DNA from 3 places in the Micromonospora sp. L5 genome. Region 3 is predicted to be linked to each of the others. Evidence: riboswitches for the same ligand, from Rfam matches in the RefSeq annotation. Region 3 holds a riboswitch; each other region holds the start of a gene.

Region 1 (3,253 bases), 1.7 Mb from region 3:
CGTGATGCTCTGCGTGGCGTGCGGGTCGGCCACCCAGATGATCACGAAAGAGGTCAGTGCCGCGCACAGTTGTCCCACCGCGACCCCGGTCAGCACCACGCGCGTCGGCGACAATGCCCCGAACCTCCCGGCCAGGCCCACGACCAGCAGGAACGCGACAAGGGCGCCGAGGAAGGCGCCGCCGGTCAGCGCGGCTACGCCACTACCGATGCCGGCCACGACCACCAGGACCGCGCCCAGCGACGCCCCTGAGGAGACCCCGAGCAGGTACGGGTCCGCCAGGGGATTGCGGGTGACGGTCTGCATGACCGCACCGGCCGCGGCCAGGCCCGCCCCCACCGTGGCGGCGCCGAGAACCCGGGGCAAACGTAGGTCCCAGACGATGTGGTCGCGCAGCAGCGGCACGTCCGAGTTCGCGAGTCCCAGGTGGCCGGCGACGACCGTCCACACCGTCCCGACAGTCAGGTCGGCCGGGCCGATGGTGACCGCGACGGCCACCGACAGCACCAGACCGGCGACCAGAGCCAGCACGAGCGCGGCCAGGCCGACCGCCCGCACCGGGCGGTGGGTGCGCACCGGGGCGGGCCGGGTGGTGACGGCGGTCAGCTCGGGGCCCCGGACGGCAGCGCGGCGATGCCCTGGGCGAGGGCTTCGACGCCGAGGACGTTGCGGACACCGGCCGTGGTTGACGAGAACGGGATCACCACGTACCACTGCTGTTTGACCGCGGGCAGGTCCTTGAGGGTGCGGTGCCCGGCGAGGAAGGTCTTCTTCTGCGCGGCGGGATCCCAGCTCGCGTCGACGAGCACGATGACCTCGGGGTTGCGGTCGGTGACGGTCTCCCAGCTTGTGTCGCCCCAGCTGCCGGTGAGGTCGGCGAAGGCGTTGGTGACCCCGGCCGCCGACATGATCATGTTGGGGGCGCCGCAGCAGGCGCCGACGCTCGGGGCGTCGCTGCCGCCGTCCCACCACATGACCTTCACGTTGCGGGCGGTGCCTGCGGCCGTGGCGATGCGGCCCTCGTGGTCGGCGATCAGCTTCTCGCCGCGGTCGCTCACCCCGAAGATCGCCGCGAGCTCGCGGATCTCGGTGAACACGTCGCCGATGGCGAGCTTCGCCTGCCGGGTCTGCGCCGGGCACCCGGCAGGGGAGATGTAGGTGCCGACGCCGAGTTTCTGCCAGTCGGCGCGGTCACCGACCCCCTCGTCACCGAACGCGCTGTTGTACGACGCGTACACGAAATCGGGTTCAGCCTCGAGCAGCTTCTCCTTGGTCGGGTACTCCTTGGCCAGCACCGGGATCTTAGCGTAGGCGTCCGCGTAGGCGGGCAGGATCGCGTCGTCGAGGTAGGCCGTGCCGATCATCCGATCTTGCAGGCCCAGGGCCAGCATGATCTCCGTGGCGGCCTGGTTCATGGTGACGACCCGCATCGGTGGCGCCGCGATGGTCACCGGGGTGCCGCAGTTGGTCACCGCGACCGGTCCAGCGGACACCGCCGGTGGTGCGGCAGCAGGCTTGGCATCGGCGCCGCAGCCGGTGAGCAGCACAGTGGACAGCAACAACGGCGCGGCAACGCGCCAGGGCATGGGGAACCGCACAGCGGGACCGCCTTCCAACACCTCGTGGACGGGGACGAACGTGCCGTGGCCGGTCTCCTGGCTGACGGGACAAGCAACCGCCGGCCGGCCTTCCCAGGCATCTCTGCCCAGTGACCTCGCGAAACGACGAGGGCCGACGGTCTCCCGATCACAGTGGCGAGGGCCGCGCCGGCATCACACCGGCTTCCCGAACACCACGGCGTCCCCACCATAACGGCCCGCGCTCGCCGCGGATCCGGTCCGGGCACCCGCTGTGGGAAATCCGACGCGCCGGACCGGCCTCGGCGTGGCTGTCGGCCCGCAACCCATCCGGCTCCTTTCTCGTGCGCGGTGGCTGGGCGAGGGCACGTGATCGACAGTGAGCGCCGTGGCTGAGGCTGAGCAGCAATACGTGAGCGCAGGTGCGAGGCCACGTCCGCCAGCGACCGGCTCCTCGGTCGTGGGCATGAGGCCGGCGATGCAGACGTCGAAGAGCTCGACGAGCGAGCACGGTACTTCGCGATCTGGATCGCCATCCGACCTGCGTTGCCGACGGCGCCGAGGACAAGGACGCGCTGGCCCGCGGTGAAGTTGATGCGGCGCGTCAGCGCGATCCAGGATGACATCGCCCGGGTTCATGGCGGTGGCGATCCGCACCGGGTCCACGCCGTCGGGTAGAACCACGCTGCGCGAGGGTCGATCAGGGTGCGTTCGGCGAAGGTTCCAAGGGGCGTATCGTGCAGGACCACGCAGCGGACGTTGCCCTTCTCGTCGCGTACCACGCCGTCCACGCCGGGGACGAGCGGGAAGATGTTGTTGCTGGTCCCCGGCGATCGGCATCTGGGCGGCGACCAGTGCGCTGGGCTTCGCCGCCGGGCCGCCGATCGGCGGACTCGTCCTGGCTCACCTGCCCTGGGGTGCGATCTTCCTGGTGAACGTCCCGATCGTGGTGATCTGCCTGCTCGCCGGCCGGATACTGGTCCCGGAATCGCGGGACCCGACCGGTGGGCGTCTCGACCTGGGCGGGGCGACGCTGTCCACCGCCGGCCTGACCGCGATCGTCTCCCCGGGTTCCGCCCACGTCCCCGCCGGTCAGGTGGCCAGGCGCAGGTGACGCCGCTGCCGCAGCCGCACCGCGACAACCGCCACGACCAGCAACGTACGCGCGGCAGCGAAGGCCAGCCCGTCGGTCAGGCCTGCCTCCAGCTCGCGCAACGTGGTGGAGCGGCAGGTAAACGGCGAGCGACGCCGGTCCCGATCCGGGCCGGCGTCGCTCGCCGTCGGGCTCAGAGTGTGGTTTCGCTGGTGAGGCCGAAGTAGTCGTGCCATTTGGTGCTGGGGGCGAATGTGGTGCCGGTGGAGAGTGCGACGTAGATGTCGTTGGTGGTGCCTTTGGTGAAGACGATGAGGTCGTCTTTGCCGTCGCCGTTGGCGTCGGCGAGGTAGGGGAATTCGCCGGTTAGGCAGAAGAAGTCGTGCCACTTGATCGTGGTTCCGGCGAAGGTGGTGCCGGTGGAGGTGGCGGCGTAGACGTCGGCGTCGGTGTTGCAGGTGAAGGTGACGATGTCGTCGCGGCCGTCGCCGTTGATGTCGCCCACCCGGGGCTGCTCGGCGCCGACGGCGAACAGGTCGTGCCATTTCTGCGGTGCCCCGAAGCCGTTGCCGGTGGACAGGGC
Region 2 (3,253 bases), 1.5 Mb from region 3:
TGACTGTGAAGCCGGCGGCCTGGAGCGCGGCCAGGCCGGTGGCCGGATCGCCCGGCGCACAGGCGACCTGGACGCCGCCGCCGAGCGCGGCGAAGTCGACGACCACAGTGACTCCCGAGGTGCCGGTGCAGGCGGCGGCGTGCGCCGCCCGGGGCGCGGGCTCGACTGCGGTCAGCGCGACGCCGGCCACGACGGCGGCCAGCAGGCCGGCCAGCCAGGTGCGGACTGTGGAACGATGACGGAACACGGATCCTCCTGTGATCGGGTGCGCGGCGAAGGGGTTCACGGGCAGGCGAGTGCCGGTGCGCCGGGGTCGGCGCCGGCGGCGGACAGACGGGCGTACCCGATCCCGGTGAGACCGAGGACGGCCTGGGCGGTCGCCCGGGGTGCGGTGGCCGGATCGAAGCCGCCGCCGTCGAAGTCGACAGCGCCCCTGTCGGCCGGCGCCCCGGCGCAGCCGACCTGGAGTCCGGCGAGGAATGCCCGGGCCCGCGCCCAGGCCGGCAGCCGGTGGCCGTCGCGCAGGGCCTGCGCGGCGAGGCCGGTGCTGTTGGCGTTCGGCGTGCCGCCCGCGTTGGCGAAGCCGCCGTCGGCACGCTGAACGGACACCAGCCAGCGCAGCCCGGCGGCGGCGTCGGCCGGACGGTCCGCGGCGCGCAGCGCCTGTGCCGCGAGCGCGGTGGCGTCCACGTCGGACGTGCAGACCGGTTGCGCGGGCAGCAGCGGGTAGCCGCCGTCCGGGCACCGGGTGCCGGCCAGCCAGGCGGCCGCCGCCGGTGGCGCTCCGCCCGCCGTACGGTCCAGCGCCAGCAGCGCGAAGGATTGGCTGAACGCGTTGCTGTAGTCGCCGTACGCGGACCGGTCGCTGAACCTGCCGGCCGGCGTCTGGAGCGAGCGCAGCCGGGCGATCAGGTCCACCCCGCCGACGTCGGCCGGGTCGCCGCCGCGCACCTGCACGGCGAGGGCGAGCTTGGCGGTCGCACCCGCGTACGCCTCGGAGGCGCCGTCGCCGAGGTAGCCGTCGCGGATGTCCGGCCGGGCGACCCAGGCCAGCGCGTCGGCGCCGTGGTCGTCGGCGACGCCGGTGGCGGCGAAGGCGAACACGGCGTCGAGGGTCAGCCCCTGGTCGGGGTACGCGACACCGTCGAAGACCGCCTCGAAGCGTTCGCCGTCGACGAGTTGCCGGGCGAGCCAGCCGCCGGCGGCCTCCGGGCGGGTGAGGGCGGCGCGCTCGGGGGCGGCGACGGCGGGTGTGGTGAGGGTGAGAGCGGCGAGTACGCCGCAGAGGAGCGCGAGCAGGCGGTGCCGGCTTCGGCGGACGACCATCGGAAGCGCCTTTCCGGCCCGGCGGTCGTCGAAAGCCCGGACGACCGCGGCAACGCCGCGTCGACCGGGACTCCGACCCGTGGGCCACGACGGGTGGGGAGCGGATACACGCGTACGACGGGTATTCGGGCTCGCCGCCGCAGATCTCTCTGGGCGGCCTACCGTTGCGGGCCAGCGCCGGATTTCGACCGGTCTTCCCCCGCACGTACACGCGGTGGTTCAGTTGTCGCGACAGTCTGCTGTGGCCGGAGCACCGATGTCAATGCGCCAGGAACCGGACACGTGCCGTGACGGCCGGCAGGACGCCCGGTGAAGACCGGGCGTCCTCCACCGCGTGGTCACTGTCAGCGGGGCCGGGAGCCGGTCATCGGCGGAACGGCCCGGTGACGCAGTAGGTGATGCCGCCGGAGGACGAGCCGGTCGTGCCGCGTTGCGACGAGAAGTACAGCCGGTCCCCCGCCGGGGTGAACGCCGGCCCGGTGATCTCCGAACCGCTCTGTCCGGTGATCCGCAGGAAGACCGAGATCTTGTCGTCGGGCGTGATCATGCAGATCTCCATGTTCCCGCCGTCCTCCGCGACGTACAGGTCACCGGCAGTGGACCCGGTGATGTTGTCGACCCCGGTCAGCGGAGGGGTGCCCGGACTGACCAGGTTGTCGTCGTAGGCGAGCTCGTACGTGCCGGCGGCCAGGTTGACCTGCCACACGCGGTTGTCGCCCTTCGTGGTGAACCAGACGGTGTCATCCGCGTAGTGACAGCCCTCGCCGCCGTTGAACGTCTTCGCGCCGGACACCTGCTGCCGGGTCGGGGTGGGCGAGCCGTCCGGGTCGGGCACCGTGGCCCAGGTGAACGTGCCGGAGGTCGCCGTACCGGCGCGGAAGACCTGGAGGGTTCCGGCGGAGAGGTCGCCCCAGGTGGTCGGCACGAACCGGTAGAACTTGCCGTCGGTCTCGTCCTCGGTCAGGTAGACGACCCGGCGGACCGGGTCGGCCGCGGCCGCCTCGTGCTTGAACCGGCCCAGCGCGGGACGCGCCACGGCGGTCCCGCCGAGGGGGTACGTCTCGAAGACCCGGCCCAGGGACACCTCCTCGCAGGAGAGCCAGGTGTTCCACGGTGTCTTGCCCCCGGCGCAGTTGTTGTTGGTGCCGGAGAGGATCCGCGACGCCCCGACCACGGTGCCGCTGGAGTCGAAGACGAGGCGTGAGGCACCGCCGCCCGCACCGGCTGACACCTCGGAGTTCGACACGTAGATCCAGCCGGTGCCGTTCGGGAACACGGCGCCACCGTCCGGAGCGTCGTGCCAGGTGTACGACGTCCCCGGCACCGTCCGACGGGATCGTGCGACGATCGAGCTGGTGAAGCCGGCCGGCAACTGGATGCCGTTGGCGTCGGCGGGCTGGAGCCCACCGTAGGGGCCCGCCGCGTTCTGCGCCGGGGCTCCGTACGCCGCCGACCACGCGGTGAACGGCAGCGCGACAGCGCCCGCACCGACGACAGTGGCCCGCAGCATTGCTCGACGATCCATGGAACCTCCTCGGTAGGTTCCCCAGATCTGACCGGGCGGAGCTTACGCACATCGATCTGTTGGATGAACGTCGATGGACGCCTCGGTGCGCGGCGTCGTGTCACCGGCCGTCTCGTCCGTCGCCTGCCGGTGACGGGAGCGACTCGCGGTCGGCCCCCGCCACCGTTCGCATGGCTGGTCAGCCCTTGCGCCACTTCTGGTTGGCCGTGCCCCCGCAGTCCCAGAGCTGGAGCCTCGCGCCGTCGTTGCCGTTCCAGTCCTTGATGTCGACGCACTTGCCGGCCTGGAGGTTGACCAGGTCTCCGGCCGCGTTCAGGGTGAACTGCTGGGCGCCGGTGCCGTTGCAGGTGTAGAGCTGCACCGCCGCCCCGTTCGCGGTGGACCCGGCGTCGATGTCCATGC
Region 3 (3,253 bases):
GCTGTTCACCGCGATCCGGTGGGCCGGTGCGGCGTACCTCATCGTGCTGGGCCTGCGGGCGCTGCGCGGCACGGGCCGGCCCGGCGCCCCGGCGGACCGGCCGGACGGCGGTGCCGGGCGGGCGTTCCGGCGCGGGCTGCTGACGAACCTGCTCAACCCGAAGATGATCCTGTTCAGTGTGGCGTTCCTGCCGCAGTTCGTCCGGCCCGAGGCGGGCCCGGTGGCGGCGCAGCTGGTGCTGCTCGGCGTGCTGTTCGTCGCGGTGCAGCTCGCCGTGGACCTGGCGCTCGGGGTGGGCGCCGGGCGGTTCGCCAGGCGGTGGGGCGACAGCCGCTGGTCACGGCGCGTCGACCGGCTCTGCGCTGTCGCCTTCGTCGCGCTCGGCGTCCGGCTGGCCGCCGGCTGAGGCGTACCGGGGCGAGTGGCGGAGCGCGGTGGGGCGTCGGCAATGCCCGGGCCGGTTGATCGACTCCATCACGCCGAAGTGGCGGCATCAGAAGTGCTCCGACCCCGCCACCTCGGCGAACTGGCGATGATCATGAGGCCGGTCCCGGTTCGGCTCCGCCGGCGTCCCGGACGCGGGCGGCCGCTCGCGGTCCAGGTGCAGGCGCAGCAGCACCCAGCCCAGCGACACGGCGCCGATGAACACGTACGCGGGCTGGGTGCCGAACGTGTCCCAGCAGGTGTGCAGCGTGACGGCGGCGGCGAAGGTGAGCAGGAACGCCGCCAGCTTCCGGCCGCCGGGCGCGGCGGCGAACGTGAACAGCGCGGCGGCGGTCAGCCCGGTCCAGGCCAGGTGCGCGGCGGGCGCGGTGAGACCGCGTACCAGCAGCGTCCGCTCGACCGCGCCGAGGTTGCCCTCCGACCCGACGAACGCGGCGAACGCGTAGCCCATGGTCTCCAGCGCGGCGAACCCGGTGCCGGAGGCCACGCCGATCACCAGGCCCTGCGCCGGGGACGGGTGCCGCCGCCACAGCAGCAGGATGCCGGCCGGCACGATCAGTTTGGCGGTCTCCTCGGCCAGGCCGACGAGCGCCATCGGCAGGACGCCGAGGCGGTGCAGGGTGCCGTACTCCAGCCAGCCGGCGGCGACCACGCCGACCACGCCGCCGAGGAGCGCGGCGACGCCGACGACGGAGCCGGGGACCGGGCGGCGGGCCGGCCGTCCCTGGGCGAAGGCCAGGAATGTGGCGGGCGCGACGCACGCGCCGAGCACGATCAGCGCCGGGACGAACGTGACGGTCCCGGTGCCGGCGAGTGTCTCCAGCACCAGCAGGTGAAGCCCGACGCCGACGAGCAGGACCGCCACCCACGCCCAGCGGCGTCCGGTATTCCCCATACCGCCGAGTATCGCGCCCGCCGGGTCGCGCCGGAATCGGGGGTAGGCACTGTGGACAGTGAGATCATTCCGACACGCCGACACGACATCTGGTGTTGCACGCAAGCCCTCACCGCCATATATGGTGGTGCCGCAGCTGGTTCGGCCGAGCCCTCCGGGGCGGGGCCGAGGCAAGAGGGAACCCGGTGGGAATCCGGGACTGCCCCGCAGCGGTGAGTGGGAACGACAGCCGTCAACAGCACTGGGCCACCGGCCTGGGAAGCGACGGCCGGTAGGCGACCGGCGACCCCGGTCGGGCCCGCGAGTCCGAAGACCTGCCAGCGCGCCGTACGCCTCCGCGTACGGCGGCCGGAGGTCGCGCGGGACGACCGACGCCAGCAGCCGGGCCGGCCGTGCGCCGCGCCCGTTGGCGTCTCCCGCCGTCTCCAGACGGTGACAGCGAGGAGAGGTCATGACTGTCGTGCAGGAGAGTCCCCCGTCCGGAACCGGCGGGTCCGAGACCCGCCGGCCGGCGATGCGGGTACGCAAGCGGGACGGCGACACCGAGCCGGTGGACGTCGGCAAGATCGTCCGGGCGGTCGAGCGCTGGGTCGCCGACCTGGACGAGGTGGACCCGCTGCGGGTGGCCACGAAGACGATAAGCGGGCTCTACGACGGGGCGACCACCGCCGAGCTGGACCGGTTGTCGATCCAGACCGCGGCGGAGCTGATCGGCGAGGAGCCGCAGTACTCGAAGCTGGCGGCGCGGCTGCTCGCCGCGTACGTGGACAAGGAGGTCCGCGGACAGGGCGTGGCGAGCTTCAGCCAGTCGATCGCCTACGCGCACGGGCTGGGACTGATCGGCGACGAGACGGCCGCGTTCGTGGCCCGGCACGCCCGCAAGCTCGACGACGCCGTGGACCCGGACGGCGACCTGCGGTTCGAGTACTTCGGACTGCGCACGGTGGCCGACCGCTACCTGCTGCGGCACCCGCAGTCGCGGCTGGTGGTGGAGACGCCGCAGTACTGGCTGCTGCGGGTGGCCTGCGGGCTGTCCCGCACCCCGGGCGAGGCGGTCGGCTTCTACCGGCTGATGTCCAGCCTGGCGTACCTGCCCAGCTCCCCCACGCTGTTCAACTCCGGCACCCGGCACACCCAGATGTCGTCGTGCTTCCTGGTCGACTCGCCGCGCGACGAGCTGGACTCGATCTACGAGCGGTACCACCAGGTGGCGAAGCTGTCGAAGTTCTCCGGCGGCATCGGCATCTCCTGGTCGCGGGTACGTGGCCGGGGCGCGCTGATCCGGGGCACCAACGGGCGCTCCAACGGCATCGTGCCGTTCCTCAAGACGCTCGACGCCGGGGTGGCCGCGGTCAACCAGGGCGGCCGGCGCAAGGGCGCGGCCTGCGTCTACCTGGAGCCGTGGCACCCGGACGTGGAGGAGTTCCTGGAGCTGCGGGACAACACCGGCGAGGAGTCGCGGCGTACGCACAACCTCAACCTGGCCAACTGGGTCCCCGACGAGTTCATGCGCCGGGTCGAGGCCGACGGCGAGTGGTCGCTGGTCGACCCGTCGGACGCCCCGGAGCTGCCCGACCTGTACGGCGAGGCGTTCGACGCCGCGTACCGGGCGGCGGAGAAGAACGCGGTGCGCACGGTCCGGGCGCGGGACCTGTACGGGCGGATGATGCGGACGCTCGCGCAGACCGGCAACGGCTGGATGACGTTCAAGGACGCCGCGAACCGGCTGTCCAACCAGACCGGTGAACCGGGCAACGTGATCCATCTGTCCAACCTGTGCACCGAGATCCTGGAGGTCAACGACGACGCCGAGACGGCGGTGTGCAACCTCGGCTCGGTGAACCTCGGCGCCCACGTCACCGCCGACGGCGTGGACTGGGAGCGGCTGCGCGCCACGGTCCGCACCGCCGTGGT

What was found. Region 3 has a riboswitch for cobalamin ahead of ML5_RS28675 (ribonucleoside-diphosphate reductase subunit alpha). Riboswitches for the same ligand answer to the same signal wherever they lie in the genome.
Region 1: linked by a shared signal. The riboswitch ahead of ML5_RS21415 (ABC transporter substrate-binding protein) and the one ahead of ML5_RS28675 (ribonucleoside-diphosphate reductase subunit alpha) in region 3 are both predicted to bind cobalamin.
Region 2: linked by a shared signal. The riboswitch ahead of ML5_RS22320 (peptidase) and the one ahead of ML5_RS28675 (ribonucleoside-diphosphate reductase subunit alpha) in region 3 are both predicted to bind cobalamin.

What each region holds. Positions count from the first base shown of each region.
Region 1 covers NC_014815.1:4,566,145-4,569,397, reverse strand. Annotated here, with positions in the region: gene ML5_RS21420 (iron ABC transporter permease) at 1-576, opposite strand, end outside; gene ML5_RS21415 (ABC transporter substrate-binding protein) at 603-1,586, opposite strand; cobalamin riboswitch at 1,628-1,812, opposite strand; partial or broken gene ML5_RS31620 (MFS transporter) at 2,401-2,640, shown strand; gene ML5_RS33115 (hypothetical protein) at 2,670-2,792, opposite strand; gene ML5_RS32915 (N-acetylmuramoyl-L-alanine amidase) at 2,864-3,253, opposite strand, start outside.
Region 2 covers NC_014815.1:4,771,994-4,775,246, reverse strand. Annotated here, with positions in the region: gene ML5_RS22325 (hypothetical protein) at 1-247, opposite strand, end outside; gene ML5_RS22320 (peptidase) at 283-1,326, opposite strand; cobalamin riboswitch at 1,425-1,561, opposite strand; gene ML5_RS22315 (alkaline phosphatase PhoX) at 1,691-2,851, opposite strand; gene ML5_RS22310 (beta-1,3-glucanase family protein) at 3,030-3,253, opposite strand, start outside.
Region 3 covers NC_014815.1:6,226,655-6,229,907, forward strand. Annotated here, with positions in the region: gene ML5_RS28665 (LysE family translocator) at 1-406, shown strand, start outside; gene ML5_RS28670 (PrsW family glutamic-type intramembrane protease) at 494-1,339, opposite strand; cobalamin riboswitch at 1,460-1,676, shown strand; gene ML5_RS28675 (ribonucleoside-diphosphate reductase subunit alpha) at 1,791-3,253, shown strand, end outside.